Regions from separate parts of the Janthinobacterium sp. HH104 genome, predicted to be linked through region 3. Evidence: predicted binding sites of a transcription regulator. Region 3 holds the regulator's gene; each other region holds the start of a gene.

Region 1 (5,029 bases), on a different contig from region 3:
GTGGCGCTGACCTTGACGGGCATTTACTGGAGCTATGACGTGGTGCGCGACAATATCGACGCCTGGGCCGGCAAGCCGCCAAGGATGGCACAGGCGCCCGCGAAAAAAGGCGGCGGCAAGGAGAAGGCGCCCGCCGTCGACATCAGCCTGGCCTGGACCAGCTTCCAGCAGCACGCCGCCGGCTGGACCCTGGCCAGCGTGCGCCTACCCACGCGCGCCGGCGAAGCCGTGCAATTCACGTGGCTGGCCAGCGATGCGCCGCACGAGCGGGCGCGCAGCCGCATGAGCATTGCACCGGCCGACGGCACGGTCACGGAAAACGAACCTTACAGCCAGCAGGGGCTCGGTGCACGCCTCGTCAACATCATTTATCCGCTGCACATGGGCACGTATTTCGGCTTGCCGGGCCGCATCATCGTTACTTTGGCCAGCCTGGGCCTGCCCCTGTTCGCCATCACGGGCTGGATGCTGTACCTGGGCCGCCGCAAGGCAAAACGGGCAATCCAGGCGCAGCGCGCCATGCTGGGCGCCGGCGCAGCGGACAAGAAAAATACCGGCTTGCCCACCCTCGTCGCCTACGCCAGCCAGTCGGGACAGGCCGAGCGCCTGGCCCTGGAAAGCGCGCGCGCCCTGCAGCAGGCCGGGGTCGCCGTCGACGTGCAGTCGCTGGACCGGTTTGATCCTGCGCAATTGCGCCAGTACGAACGGGCGCTGATCATCGCCAGCACCTTTGGCGAAGGCGAGGCGCCGGACGGCACGCGCCGCTTCGCGCGCCTGCTGCACGCAACATCGGGCACGCCGCTGGCGGGCCTGGAATTCGGCATGCTGGCCCTGGGCGACCGCCATTACAGCGCCTTCTGCGGCTTTGGCCATGCGCTGGCGCAGCAATTGCAAGCGCTGGGCGCCCATCCATTATTCCCGCTGATCGAAGTGGACAAGCACGACCCCGCCGCCCTGGCCGACTGGTCCCAAGCACTGGCCCGCTGCAGCGGCAGCGCCATCGACGCCATCGGCGTACAGGAAGAAGCGTCGTATGCCGAGTGGCGCCTGGCGCGGCGCGTGCTGCTCAACCCGGGCAGCCTGGGTGGCGAATTGCATGAAATCACCTTGACGGGCCCTGCCGGCGCCAGCTGGGAAGCGGGCGCGCTGGCGGAAATCATCGCCCGCAACGCGGATGGCAGCGAGGGCGATGCGGACAATGCGCACCACGCGCCCCGCAGCTATTCGCTCGCTTCGCTGCCATCCGATGGTGAACTGCAATTGCTGGTGCGCCAGGAACGCCATGCGGGCGAGGCAAACCAGGGCCATGGCCTCGCTTCCGGCTGGTTGACCCGTTTCGCCACGCTGGGCAGCCCCATCCGCTTGCGCCTGCAAGCCAATCCCGCCTTCGCACCCGCCCTGGTCGACGTGCCCTGCATTTATATCGGCAACGGTTCCGGCCTGGCAGGCCTGCGTGCCCACCTGCGCGCGCGCCAGCGGGCGGGGCTGGCCCGCAACTGGCTGCTGTTCGGCGAGCGCCAGCAAGCTTTTGACAGCGTCTGCGGTGAAGAGTTGCAAGGCTGGCTAGACACTGGCCACCTGGCGCGCCTGGACAAGGTCTTTTCGCGCGATGGTGAAACCCGGCAATACGTGCAGGACCGCCTGCGCGCCAACGCTGACGAGCTGCGCGAGTGGCTGGCGCAAGGCGCCATCGTCTATGTGTGCGGCAGCCTGCAAGGCATGGCCACAGGAATCGATGCTGTACTGCAAGAAGTGCTGGGCCAGGAGGGCCTCGACACCCTGCTGGCGGCCGGGCGCTACCGCCGCGACGTGTATTGATCTGGCTCAGCCTATCGCCAGTACCGCCCGGCTATGTGGGCAGGCGCACGGTCAGCGCCCGCCATCGGACTAGAGTGGAGACATCCCCACCCATTGTCTGCGAGGCTAGTCATGAAAAACCCTTGGATGAGCATGTACCTGAGCGCCGCCAACCGCATCGCCAACACGGCGCGCGGCCACGCCACGGCCGCCGTCAAGCGCGAGGCGGCGAAAAATACGCGGCAGTTGACGCAAGTGTGGTTCGATTCCTTCCTGCCGCCCGCAAGCAAGCCACGGCGCAGCCGCAAGGCCAAATAGGCCCCTGGGAGCAGGCGAACTGGTGCAGTGCATCACAGCAATAAGTTGAAGTTACGACCAGGTGAACTAAACTGCAAGCATGGTAGTACATATGGAAGTGACCGGCAGGCCCCGCATCCCCGCGCCGCCGCCGGGACACCGGGAGACGACCATGTTGACGCTCAAAGTGCTGGCCTGCCTTGCCCTGTCGGCCCTGATGCTTGCGCCCCTCGTGTTGAGGGATACGATGCAGCTATCCGCCGGGCAGCAGTTGCAGGTGCCCAATGTCGATGCGCATGCCATGTGGAGCCATTGGCCTCGGCAATAAGACGCATCGCTGAAACCGCTTTATTACGGAGGGGAAATTGGTTCCTACATCCATTTGTTTTTGCTTTGTTTTCCTCGCCCCCTCTTCACCATACTTTTGATCCAGGTCATGGATTTCCCTCTTCGCTGCGCCCACACTGGAACAGTCCGCTTCGCACCGCGACGGACTTAACCGGGAGCATCGGCATGGGTAAATCGCATTGGAAGGATGAGATGGCGCTGGGTGTTCCCGTCATCGACGAGGCGCATGAGGCGCTGTTTCAGGAGCTGGCGCGGCTGCAGCAATTGGGCGACCAGCATTTCAGCGTGGCGTTTCGCGAACTGATTGCGGCCGTCGAACGCGATTTCCGCGAGGAGGAGGATTTGATGGAACAAATCGCCTTTCCCTCGCTGGCCAACCACCGCGAACAGCATGCGCGCGTGCTCAGCGGCTTGCACCATGCCTGGGCCGCCGTCGATGAAGGCGACCTGGAACAGGGACGCCATGCGCTGTCGCTGTTGCCGCAATGGCTGATCTTCCACCAGGCCACCATGGACCTGGCCCTGGCGGCGGCGCTGGAACTGGTGCAGCGTCAGCCCAACTAGCCTCTACAGCAGCAGCACCGTCGCCTGCTCGGGCATGACCACGCGGTAGTGTCCCGGGTATTTGTCTTCGCCATCGAAAATCTTGCAAAACACGGGCTGGTTGATGTCGTTGACGGCCTGCTCGTTCATGGGCAAGGTGGCGATCAATTGCTCGCCATCCATCAACTGCAAGGCACTGCCCCGCTCGGCCGCGCAAAAGGCCAGCGATTGCACATCGCTGGCGAACGGCCGCTTGTACCACGGTGTGATGGCCCGCACGGCGCGCCGGGCGTCGTGCAAGACTTGCCCCACGCGCGTGACGTTCCACGCATCGCGCGCCACGGCGGGCTGCAGAACGATATTCGCCGTCAGCTCGCCCCTGCCCTTGTTCACCAGGAAAGTGCCATCTTGCGCAGCGATATCGTCGTTGAGCGGCACGACAAACACGCCGCCGTCGGACACCTTGATCGGCATGGGCGCGCCATTGCCTTGCAAGGCTACGCGCACGTCGTCGATGGTGGCGCTCAGCTTGGCAGGAATCAGGCGCAGGGCCATGACCACGCTGCCGCTCGACACTTGCCACACTTTCCTGGCCGTCAGATAACTTTCGCGGTAAGCCGTGAAGCGCACGCGCGGCGCCTTGGCGTCGCTGCTGGCCGTGATCGTCACCGTTTGCGGTGGCAGCGCCTCTTCCGCTGGCGCGGCGGGCGTGACCGGCGCAAGAGGTGCTGGCATGGTATCGGCGGCGGGCGGCACGCTGGCGCTCTGCAACTGCACGGGAACTGCCGGCGGCGGCGCGTGTTCCTGGGCCTGGCCCAGCGACACGACACACAACCATCCGGCACAAGCGATCCATGTACGCATGCATTTCTTTCAATGAGGAAAATATTTGTCAGCGCCTGCATTATCGCAGAAGGCCAGACCTTACGCCGCCATGGGCTTCTGCACAGTTTTGGTGCGCACGCTTGATTATTTGGCAAATACCACCTATATTGATAATGATTCCTATTCACGAAATTGAAGGGAATCGCGCGCCCTTCCTTTCCACTGCCCGTCCGCGCCGGGCCTTGCGGTGGAACTGCTATCCAAGCCAGACCACGGGCCAGCGTCACGCCATCCCCCCAGCTACTGCGCACCTCGCCAGACGAGATAGGAACACTCACGACTAAAAATATTCCAGGAAAATGATGCAATCAACGACAGTCTCCTCTTCTTCGCGCCAGCCCGCCTTGCGCCCCCATCTGTTACACATCAGCTTGCTGAGCCTTGCCGCCGGCGTGGTTTTGCCGGCACAGGCCGCCGACGCGGCCGCGGCCGCGGCCGCGGCCGACGTCACCATGCCGGCCGTCACCGTACTGGGCCAGTCGACGGCGACGACGGAAGGCACGCAGTCGTACACGGCAGGCGAAGCACATAGCGCCACGCGCATGGAGCTGACCTTGCGCGAAACGCCGCAATCGGTCAGTGTCATCACGCGCCAGTTGCTCGACGACCTGGGCGCCGTGCGGCTGGACCAGGCGCTGGCGCAGACGACGGGTATCCAGGTGGGCCAGAACGACACGGAGCGCACGCGGTTTTATGCACGCGGCTTCGGCATCAATAATCTCCAGATCGACGGCATGGCGCGCGGCGGCAATGCGCCGCTGCAAGACACGATTTTGTACGACCGCATCGAAGTCGTGCGCGGCGCCACCGGCTTGATGGGCGGCACGGGCGATCCGTCGGCCACCATCAACATGATACGCAAGCGGCCTACGAAGGAGTTCCAGGCCAGCGCCGGCCTGATCATGGGCCGCTGGGATGACCAGCGCTTCGAAGCCGACCTGTCCACGCCGCTGAACGCGGAGGGCAGCGTGCGGGCGCGCACGGCCCTGGCCTGGCAAAAACGCGATTCCTACCTGGACATGTATCACGAGCGCAAGACGGTCGGCATGGTCATCGTCGAGGCGGACTTGCGCCCCGGCACCCTGCTGACGGCCGGTGTCGACTTCCAGGACAACAAGCCCACGGGCGCCACCTGGGGTGCCGTGCCTTACTGGAATGC
Region 2 (5,029 bases), on a different contig from region 3:
ACCAATTTCCTTATTTTCCGACCTTAACCTGAGCGAGCCGCTGATTCGCGCGCTCAAGGATGTCGGTTACGAAACACCGTCGCCTATCCAGGCGGCCACGATTCCATTATTGCTCGCGAACCGCGACGTGCTGGGCCAGGCGCAAACGGGCACGGGTAAAACCGCTGCCTTCGCCTTGCCGATCCTGTCGCGCATCGATCTGAAACAAAGCTCACCCCAAGCCCTGGTCCTGGCACCGACGCGCGAACTGGCCATCCAGGTCGCCGAAGCGTTCCAGGTGTACGCCGCCCACATCCCCGGCTTCCACGTGCTGCCGATCTACGGCGGCCAAAGCTACGGCCCGCAGCTGTCGGCCCTGCGCCGCGGCGTGCACGTCATCGTCGGCACCCCAGGCCGCGTCATCGATCACTTGGACAAGGGTTCGCTCGACCTGTCCAAGCTGAAAACCCTGGTGCTCGACGAAGCCGATGAAATGCTGCGCATGGGCTTTATCGACGACGTCGAACGTATCTTGAAAGAAACCCCGGAAGGCCATCAAACGGCGTTGTTCTCGGCCACCATGCCTTCCGTCATCAAGCGCATCGCCACGACCTATCTGGTGAACCCGGCCGAAGTGACGGTCGCCGCCAAGACGGGCACGGCCGACAACATCCGCCAGCGCTACTGGCTGGTGTCGGGCATGCACAAGCTCGACGCGCTGACCCGCATCCTGGAAGCGGAAGCGTTTGACGGCATGATCATCTTCGCCCGCACCAAGCTGGGTACGGAAGAGCTGGCCGGCAAGCTGCAAGCCCGTGGCTTCTCGGCTGCCGCCATCAACGGCGACATCCAGCAAGCCCAGCGCGAGCGCACGATCCAGCAGTTGAAAGACGGCAAGATCGACATCCTCGTGGCAACCGACGTGGCCGCCCGCGGCCTGGACGTCGAGCGCATCAGCCACGTCGTCAACTACGACGTGCCGCACGATCCGGAAAGCTATACCCACCGCATCGGCCGCACGGGCCGCGCCGGCCGCAGCGGCGAAGCGATTTTGTTCATCACCCCGCGTGAAAAGAACTTGTTGAAAGCCATCGAACGCTCGACCCGCCAGCCGATCGGCATGCTGGAACTGCCAACGATCCAGGCCGTCAACGACGTGCGTATCGCCAAGTTCAAGGAACAGATCAGCGAAACCCTGGCCCTGGGCGAACTGGAACAGTTCCAGTCGCTGATTGAGGATTTCGAACGCGAGCAAAACATTCCCGCCATCGAAATCGCCGCTGCCCTGGCGAAGATGGCGCGTGGCAATACGCCGCTGCTGCTGGACAAGAACAAGGCGCGCGAGCAAGCCACGTGGCAAGACGACCGTCCAGTGCGTCAGGATCGTTTCGAACGCAACGACCGTCCGGAACGGGGCGACCGCTTCGACCGTAACGAGCGCAGCGAACGCCCGGCCTTCCCGAAAAAGGAACGCATCCAGCGTCCAGCCGACGCCGGCATGCAGACCTTCCGCATTGAAGTCGGTCATCAGCATGGCGTGAAACCAGGCAATATCGTGGGTGCCATCGCCAACGAAGCGGGCATCGATTCGAAAAACATCGGCCGCATCGAAATCTATGACGACTACAGCGTCCTGGACTTGCCGGACAGCATGCCGAAAGAATTGCTGGACCAGCTGAAAACCGTGTGGGTCGCGGGCCAGCAGCTGCGCATCAGCCGCGACGGCGACGCGCCGGACCTGGCGCCGCCAGCCGCGCCGCGCAAGCCGTTCGCCGCCAAGTCCGCGCCAGCGTTCAAGGATGCGCCAGCGGACGCGGGCGACGCAGCCCCTGCGCCGCGCGCGCCGAAGAAGGAACGCCCACGTCCAGGCGTGACGGCTTACCGCATCGAAGTGGGCCGCGAACACGCCGTGACGCCAAGCAACATCGTCGGCGCCATCGCCAACGAAGCGAACCTGGAAGCCAAGCATATCGGCCGCATCGATATCTTTGACAACTACAGCGTGCTGGACCTGCCGGAAGGCATGCCGCCGGAAATCCTCGACCACCTGAAATCGGTCGTGGTCTCGGGCCAGAAGCTGCGCATCAGCCTGGACGATGGCACGACGGAGCGCAAGCCTGCGCCACCGCGTCCGAAGTCGCCTCCCCGTAAGACCTACAAGTAAGCCATCCCCACGGGCGCTTCGGCGCCTGTGTCGCGGATTGGAGACACATCCCCCACTGGCGCATTCGCGCCAGTTTTTATTTTCCCTCAAGAAATGAATATTGTTGCCGCGTTATGGTTGGCGGCAGTCGTCGCCACGTGCCGGCCATTGCACCAGTTCCCTTGCGCCTTTTTATCGGCGCATACGCCGTATTTATTGCCTGCTTCGCCAATAAATAATTTTTTATTAATTATTGTCTCTGCGCGCAATTTGAATTTTACATTCAATAAAATCAATCAAGTTGAATCAAAGTAAATTCTAAAACATAAATGAATTAGCTTTTATTAAATTGTTTGATCAGTGTCACTGTCGCCGAGGCGATATATCATGGGTGCTTGATGTGGTATATTGTTTTTATGATTTTGTTATGCTAGTTGAAAAAAAATAGAGGAGCGACGATGCGGGTCAATACGCCTATCACGCAAAATGAATACGTATTAAATGAAGGCATGACGATTGTTTCCACGACGGATTTACAAGGAAACATCAATTACGCCAATCAGTATTTCATTGAAGTCAGCGGTTTTTCAGAAATAGAACTGCTGGGTGCGCCACAGAATATTCTGCGTCATCCCGATATGCCGGCCGAAGCGTTTGCCGACCTGTGGGATACCATCAAGACCGGCATGCCATGGACCGGCATGGTCAAGAACCGCTGCAAGAATGGCGATTTCTACTGGGTCTTCGCCAATATCACGCCCGTCATCGAAAACGGCCGCCCGATCGGTTATATGTCCGTGCGCACCAAGCCCACGCGCGAGCAGATCAACGAAGCGGCAGCCCTGTATAAAAGTTTTAAAGACGGTAATAGCGCCAAGCTGGCGATCCGCAATGGCCGCGTCGTGCGCCAGGGCTTGGCCGCCAAGCTGGCCGAGTGGCGCAAGCTGAGCCTGTCGCAAGACCTGGCCCTGCATTGCATCGTCTTTGGCGTGGTGCTGGCCATTCTCGGCTGCGCCGTGTGGAATATCGATGGCGACACGAGCACGGCCACGCGCAGCTGGCTCAGCGGCGCTGCCGCCGCGGCCGTGGCGCTGATGCTGTATTTCTGGGCCCATTTGCACAATTCCCTCGTCGCGCCGCTGGGCGAGGCCATCACGGTGGCGCGCAAGATGGCTGGCGGCGACTTGACGGGCGTCATCGACAAAGTGCGCGACGACGACATGGGCCAATTGATGGCGGCCTTGCGCCAGACGAATATCAACCTGCACAGCATCATCGGCGACGTGCGCGCCAACTTCGAGGATATCCGCGTCACCACGGCCGAGATCGCCACGGGCAATATGGACCTGTCCAGCCGCACGGAATCGCAGGCTTCCAGCCTCGAGCAGACGGCGGCCAGCATGGAAGAGCTGACTTCCACGGTGCAGAACAGCGCCGACCACGTGGACACGGCCAATAAGCTGGCGGCGCAGGCGTCTACCGTCGCGGCCAAGGGCGGCACCATCGTCAGCGAAGTGGTCACCACGATGGACGAGATCAGCACCTCGTCGCGCAAGATTCTCGACATCATTGGTCTCATCGACGGCATCGCCTTCCAGACGAATATCCTCGCCTTGAACGCGGCCGTGGAAGCGGCACGCGCGGGCGAACACGGCCGTGGTTTCGCCGTCGTGGCCGGCGAAGTGCGCAGCCTGGCGCAGCGCTCGGCAACAGCGGCGAAAGAAGTGAAAAACCTGATCGACCATTCGATCGCCACCGTGAATGCGGGCAGCGTGCTGACCAGTAATGCGGGCGCCACCATGACGGAGGTGATCGCCTCGGTAGCCCGCGTGACGGAAGTGATGGACGAGATTTCCTCGACCACGCGCGAGCAGAACCAGGGCATCGGGCAAGTCAACCAGGCCGTCATCCACATGGATGGCATCACGCAGCAGAATGCGGCGCTGGTGGAACAGGCGGCCGCAGCCGCCACCAGCCTGGCGCAGCGCACCGACAGCGTGGCCCAGTCGATCGGCATCTTCAAATTGAAGGCCTCGCCCAAGCGCAAGACAGCTGGTATGGGACGCAGCGTGGGCGCGGGCGTGGCGTCGCGCGCTTTGCTGAAAGCACGCTAATTACCCCAACGGCGAAAGGCCGGGGTCGTACCCTCAGGGTACGACCCCAGTTTGCTTTTTGGGTACTTTTACTGCTTCACCCGATACACCTCTCCGCTGCGCACCTTCTTCACCACCCCATCCCCGCCAAACAAAATCACATATTCTCCCTGCGCGCCCGAGGCGGCCGGGTAGGTGTACATCCATACTTCATTGCCGCTGTCGAAACGGATGGACGTGCTGTCTCCCAGCGCGGCGCGCACCTGTTCGCGCGTGCTGCTGCCCGGTTGCACCGTCTGTTCCAAGGTGGCATATGGCACGTTCTTACTTGCCTGCAAGGCGCGCGTGCCGGAGCAGGCGGCCAGCAGCGTCAGCATGGCGATCAGCAGCCACTTCATGGCGCCACCTCGTCCATGTAAGTAAATTCCAGCAGGGTGTCGTCGGGCCAGCTGGCATCCCACAAGGGCGCGTAATACGTGCGGTCAAGCAGTACCTGGCAATCGCAGTAGGGCAGCGAGGCGGGCGTCTGCTCGCCGCCCGCGTACAGCATCCTGAACGGCAACGCCAGGCGGCGCTCGCCATGCACGAGGGTCACGCCGAACAGGGGCCGCTCCGTGAAGAACAGGTAATTGCCGTCCGGCTCGGAACACACCTTGTCTGTGCTGTAGAGCATGCTGGACAGCCAGGCGATGATTTGCGGGTCGTTCGAGATCAGGCCCGAATCCATGCCGGCGCGGCATTCCAGGCGCAGGTCGCCCAGACGCCGCGTGCCGGGCGGCAAGCCGGGCGTGATCACTTGCGCGCGCCAGCTCAT
Region 3 (5,029 bases):
GGCGCAGTTCCGTACGGATGATGTGGGTGGCGCTGAAACCGTCCATGACGGGCATCTGCATGTCCATCAGCACGATGTCGTAGCGCAGCGCTTCCGTGCGCAGCCGTTCCACGGCCTGCAAGCCGTCGCCTACCACGTCGAGGGTGGCGCCCATGTGTTCGAGGATGCCGCGCGCCACGGCCTGGTTCAAATGATTGTCTTCCACCAGCAGGAAATGCACGCCGGCCAGTTCCGTGCCCAGCGGCTGGTGCAGGATGCGCTGCTCGCCGCCGTCGTTCTTCGTGATCAGGGCCTGATGCAGGGCATCGAACAGGCTCGATCCCGTGATCGGCTTCATCAGCACGACGTCGGCCTCGGCCGCGCTGGAGATTTCCTCGAGGTGGTTGCGGGCGAAGGCGTTGACCATCACCACGATGGGCTGGCGCTGGCCGCTGGCCGCCTGGCGGATGGCCTTGGCCGTGGCCAGGCCGTCCATGACGGGCATGTGCCAGTCGGCCAGCACCACGTCGTACGGTTGCTGCTGCGCCAGGCGCTCGCGGTACAGTTCGATGGCGGCAAAGCCGGAATCGACTTCGTCGGCCAGCCAGCCCCATGCCTCGATCAGCTTGACGATCAGTTCGCGCGTGGTGCGGTTATCGTCGGCCACCAGCAGGCGCAGCTGGCCCAGGGCCGGCGTGCGCCGCGTTTCGGCCGGCTGCGCCAGCATCTCGAACGGCACGCTGAACCAGAAGCGGCTGCCCTTGCCTTCGCTGCTGGCGACAGCGATGTCGCCGCCCATCATGTGGATCAGCTGCTTGCTGATGGCCAGGCCCAGGCCCGTGCCGCCGAAGCGGCGCGTGATGCTCTGGTCGCCCTGCGAAAACGCGGCAAACAGCTGCTGTTGCTGCAGTTCCGTCATGCCGATGCCCGTGTCGCGCACTTCGAAGCGCAGCCAGGCGCGGCCGCTCTCGCTCCTGCTCTCGGCCAGGCTGACGGCCACCACCACTTCGCCGTTCTCCGTGAACTTGATGGCGTTGCCGGCCAGGTTGACGAGGATTTGCTGCAGGCGCTGGGCGTCGCCCACGAGGCGCCGCGGCACGTCGGGCTCGACGGCGATGGCCAGTTCCAGCTCCTTTTCGCCCGCATTCATCGTCATCGTCGTGGCCAGGGTATTCATGACTTCGTCGAGGTCGAATTCGACGGGCGACAGTTCCATGCGGCGCGCCTCGATCTTCGAATAATCGAGCACGTCGTTGAGGATGCCCAGCAGCGACTGGCCCGCCACGCGCACCATGGTCAGATACTTGCGCTGTTCCGTATCGAGCTTGGTATTGCCCAGCAAATACACCATGCCCAGCACGGCATTGAGGGGCGTGCGGATTTCATGGCTCATGTTGGCCACGAAATCGCTCTTCGCGCGGTTGGCGGCCTCGGCCCGGTCGCGTTCCTGCTCCAGTTCCGCCGCGCGCGATTCGAGTTCCTGCTGCAGGCGGTCGCGCTCGCTCATCAGGCCGTTGAACGCCTCCGTCAGTTCGCCGATCTCGTCGCGCTGCTGCACCGGCACGGGGGTGAAACGGCTGCCGCTGGTACGCAGGGCCAGCAGGGTGTCGCGCAGGCGCACCAGCGGCGACAGCAGGCGCACGGTGACCCAGCCCAGAACAAATGCGGCTAGCAGCGAAGCGAGGATGCTCCACAGCACCAGCCGGTACAGCACGCCATCGAACGGTTCGAAGGCGTCCGCGACGGGCAGCGAGGTAGCCAGCAGCCAGTTCACCGATTTCAAACGCTTGAAGCTGTTGACGGCCGTGATGCCGCGGCTGTTCGTGCTGACCATGCTGCCTTCGCCATCTTCCTTCAGCAGCTGGGTCGTCGTCAGGTTGGCGTTCGGCTGGCGCGGCTGCAGCAAGCGGCTGGTATCGGGATGCAGCACGTAGCGCGGCACGGCGCCGCGCGTGAGGATGAAGTAATAGCCGCTCTTGCCGATCTTTTCCGAGCGCAGACGCCCCAGCAGGTTGTCCTTGTACAGGCGCAGCACGCCGATCACCACGCCGGCCACCTGGCCATCGGCGGCCAGCACGGGCGCCACCATCTGCACGATGGGCATGCCGCTCGACTTGCCGAGCATCGGCTCGGTGATCATGGGCTGGCGCGTGCGCAGCACGGTCTGGAAATACTCGCGCTCGGCAACGTTGATGCCGGCGCGCCCCGCCACTTCCGGCATGTCGGCCACGACGGCGCCATGTGCATCGAGCACCAGCACGTCGTCGAACAGCACCAGCATCGAGCGGCGCGAATAGTATTCGCGCAATTGGGCCGGCTGGGCCATCAATTCCGGCGGCTGCTGCCTGGCCGTCAGGGTGACGATCTGCAGCAGCATGCCCAGCTTGTCGTCGAGCTCGGCAGCGGTGCGGCTGATCAGGGACGACTGCTGGCTCAGCAGTACTCGCGTGAAGTCGTCGCGCATATGCTGCACCTGGATCATGGTGACCAGCGCGATCATGGCGATCGAGGTCAGGCTGGTGGCCAGCGCGACTTTTGCTTTGATGCCGAGAGGCTTCATGATTTCCTTTTCAGTACCGGGCGGCACAGGCGGCAGATAATGCTGTTAGGAATTTTCCTATCAATACATCAAGTTGGCAAGCGGCGCCGCGCAAATGGCCCTCCCCGCATGGGCTTTTGACGATGTTGCCATATAATTAAAGTCGGAACGTCGTTTATTCGCCGAAATTGCGGTGAAATTGGCACACGGCAACCCTGTATGCAGTAAACTTGTTGTTGCATTTTCTAAAAGGTACCGACATGACTGAAGCGCTACTCACTCCAACCTTGCCCACAGTGACCGTGGAAGCGTTGCGTGCGCGATGCTCGACCTGCAGCATGCATCAATTGTGCCTGCCGATGGGCCTCGATATGGGCGACATGGACAGGCTGGACCAGATCATCGGCCGCCGCCGCAAGATCGTGCGCGGCGCCTCGCTGTTCCGCATCGGCGACTCGTTCCAGAACCTGTACGCGATCCGGCTGGGGCACTTCAAGACGTACCAGATCAATCCGGGCGGCGAGGAGCAGGTGACGGGTTTCCAGATGGCCGGCGAACTGCTGGGCATGGACGCCATCAGCGCCGACCGCCACCACTGTAATGCGGTGGCGCTGGAAGACAGCGAAGTGTGTGAAATCCCGTTTTCCAGCCTGGAACAATTGCTGGGCAATATGCCGACCCTGCTGCGGCATTTCCACCGCATGATGAGCCAGGAAATCACGCGCGAGCAAAGCGTGATGCTGTTGCTGGGCAATATGCAGGCGACGCAGCGTTTTGCCGCCTTCATCGTCAACCTGGCGTCGCGCTACGAAGCGCGCGGCTATTCGAGCAGCAAATTCCAGCTGCGCATGTCGCGCGAGGAAATCGGCAACTACCTGGGCCTGACCATCGAGAGCGTCAGCCGTTTATTGTCGAAATTCAAGAAGGAAGGCTGGCTGCGCGTCTCGAACCGCGAGATCGAGATCCTGCAACCAGCCAAGCTGAAAGCCATTACGGCCGGTACCGACGTCTGCAAGTAAGGCTTATAACTCTTCGTCCGCATGCAGCGCGATGCTGCGCTGCACGGGCCAGGTCCAGATGCCGGACAGGCGCCACTCGCGCTTGTCGTTTTCCACCAGCACCTGCCAGCGGCTGCGCTCGAGCATCGGCAGCGCGACCGAGAAATTGCCGGCCGCATCGGGCTGCACCAGCAGCTTGATATCCTTTTCCGGCAAAGTCGCATGCGCCAGGTGCAGCTGCAACGGCCCCTGATAGGCCTTGCCGAAGCTGTGCACGGAACCGGTCAGGCGCGCTGACGCCACGTCGTACGCCAGGCTCGTATCCATCGCCAGGTCGCTGGCGATCGTGTCGCGCTTCAAATCCTGGTTGATCGCCTTGCCCTGCTTGTAATAATCGCCCACCACCAGCGCGTCGGGCTGCGTAAACGCGATATAGCCCATGAAGCTGCCGACGACCACGGACAGGCCGGGACCGATCATCAGCAGCCATGGCCAGCGGTGCTTGTACCACGGTGCAACGGGAGGCTGCAGTTTCAGACTGTCGGACATGGTATTTCTCCTGTGTAAACGGCCAGCCCCCATGCGGGGACCGGCCTTCCTGCATTAACGCGGCACGATGAAGACCGCGCTTTCACGCACATGCAGCGACGGGTCGTCCAGCGATTGCAATTCGATCGCAATCTTGTTCGAGCCCTTCTCGCCCACGCCGTGCGGCACGCGCAGGCGGATCGGCCAGCCCAGCGTTTCCGTCGGCTGCAAGGTCACTTCTTCGCGCGTCAGCAAGGTCAGGCCCGGCAAGCCGGAAGCGCTGATTTTAAAATGCTGGCTTTGCTCGGACGTGTTCATGATCTGCAGGCGGTAGACGTTTTCGATCATGCCGTCTTCCACTTCGCGTCCCATCGAACCGCGGTCGCGGATCACGTCCATTTTCAGGGGCGTGCGCAGGGCCAGCGAGGTACATACGGCGATGATGATCAGGGCCAGGATGGAAGTGTAGATCAGGACGCGCGGGCGCATGGCGCGCTGGCGTATCTGCTTCGAATTGAAGTTGTTTTCCATCGCATGGTCGGTGCTGTAGCGTATCAGGCCACGCGGCCGCTCGACCTTGTCCATCACGCTGTTGCAGGCATCGACGCAGGCGGCGCAGCCGATGCATTCATACTGCAGGCCGTTGCGGATATCGATGCCGGTCGGACACACCTGCACGCACAGGGTGCAGTCGATGCAATCGCCCAGCTTGTCGTTGTTGCCGGCCTTCTTGCTCATGGCGCCGCGTGGTTCGCCGCGCTTGGCATCGTAGGTGATGATCAGGGTGTCCTGGTCGAACATGGCGCTCTGGAAGCGCGCGTAGGGGCACATGTATTTGCACACCTGCTCGCGCAGCCAGCCCGCGTTGCCGTAGGTTGCCAGGCTGTAGAACAAGACCCAGAACCATTCCCAGGGACCGAAATTGAGGGTGGTCACCTCGCGCGCCAGTTCCTTGATCGGCGTGAAGTAGCCGACAAAGGTAAAG

What was found. The regulator FNR, encoded in region 3, switches genes on or off when oxygen is low (the NO sensors DNR and NnrR bind a similar motif). The targets are predictions, from matches to a motif close to TTGATNNNNATCAA.
Region 1: JAB6_RS21010 (bacteriohemerythrin) is a predicted target of FNR. The motif match lies at 2,519-2,532, and genes of this name have one in related genera.
Region 2: JAB6_RS25685 (PAS domain-containing methyl-accepting chemotaxis protein) is a predicted target of FNR. The motif match lies at 2,476-2,489, and genes of this name have one in related genera.

Annotation. Positions count from the first base shown of each region.
Region 1 is NZ_LRIB01000043.1:249,612-254,640, reverse strand. Features, by position in the region: gene JAB6_RS21020 (sulfite reductase flavoprotein subunit alpha) at 1-1,818, shown strand, start outside; gene JAB6_RS29100 (hypothetical protein) at 1,930-2,115, shown strand; gene JAB6_RS29410 (hypothetical protein) at 2,267-2,422, shown strand; gene JAB6_RS21010 (bacteriohemerythrin) at 2,608-3,006, shown strand; gene JAB6_RS21005 (hypothetical protein) at 3,010-3,849, opposite strand; gene JAB6_RS21000 (TonB-dependent siderophore receptor) at 4,173-5,029, shown strand, end outside.
Region 2 is NZ_LRIB01000054.1:223,836-228,864, forward strand. Features, by position in the region: gene JAB6_RS25680 (DEAD/DEAH box helicase) at 1-2,143, shown strand, start outside; gene JAB6_RS25685 (PAS domain-containing methyl-accepting chemotaxis protein) at 2,581-4,236, shown strand; gene bamE (outer membrane protein assembly factor BamE) at 4,305-4,613, opposite strand; gene JAB6_RS25695 (hypothetical protein) at 4,610-5,029, opposite strand, start outside.
Region 3 is NZ_LRIB01000033.1:64,459-69,487, reverse strand. Features, by position in the region: gene JAB6_RS12985 (response regulator) at 1-2,539, opposite strand, end outside; gene fnr (fumarate/nitrate reduction transcriptional regulator Fnr) at 2,779-3,537, shown strand; gene JAB6_RS12975 (FixH family protein) at 3,541-4,065, opposite strand; gene ccoG (cytochrome c oxidase accessory protein CcoG) at 4,120-5,029, opposite strand, start outside.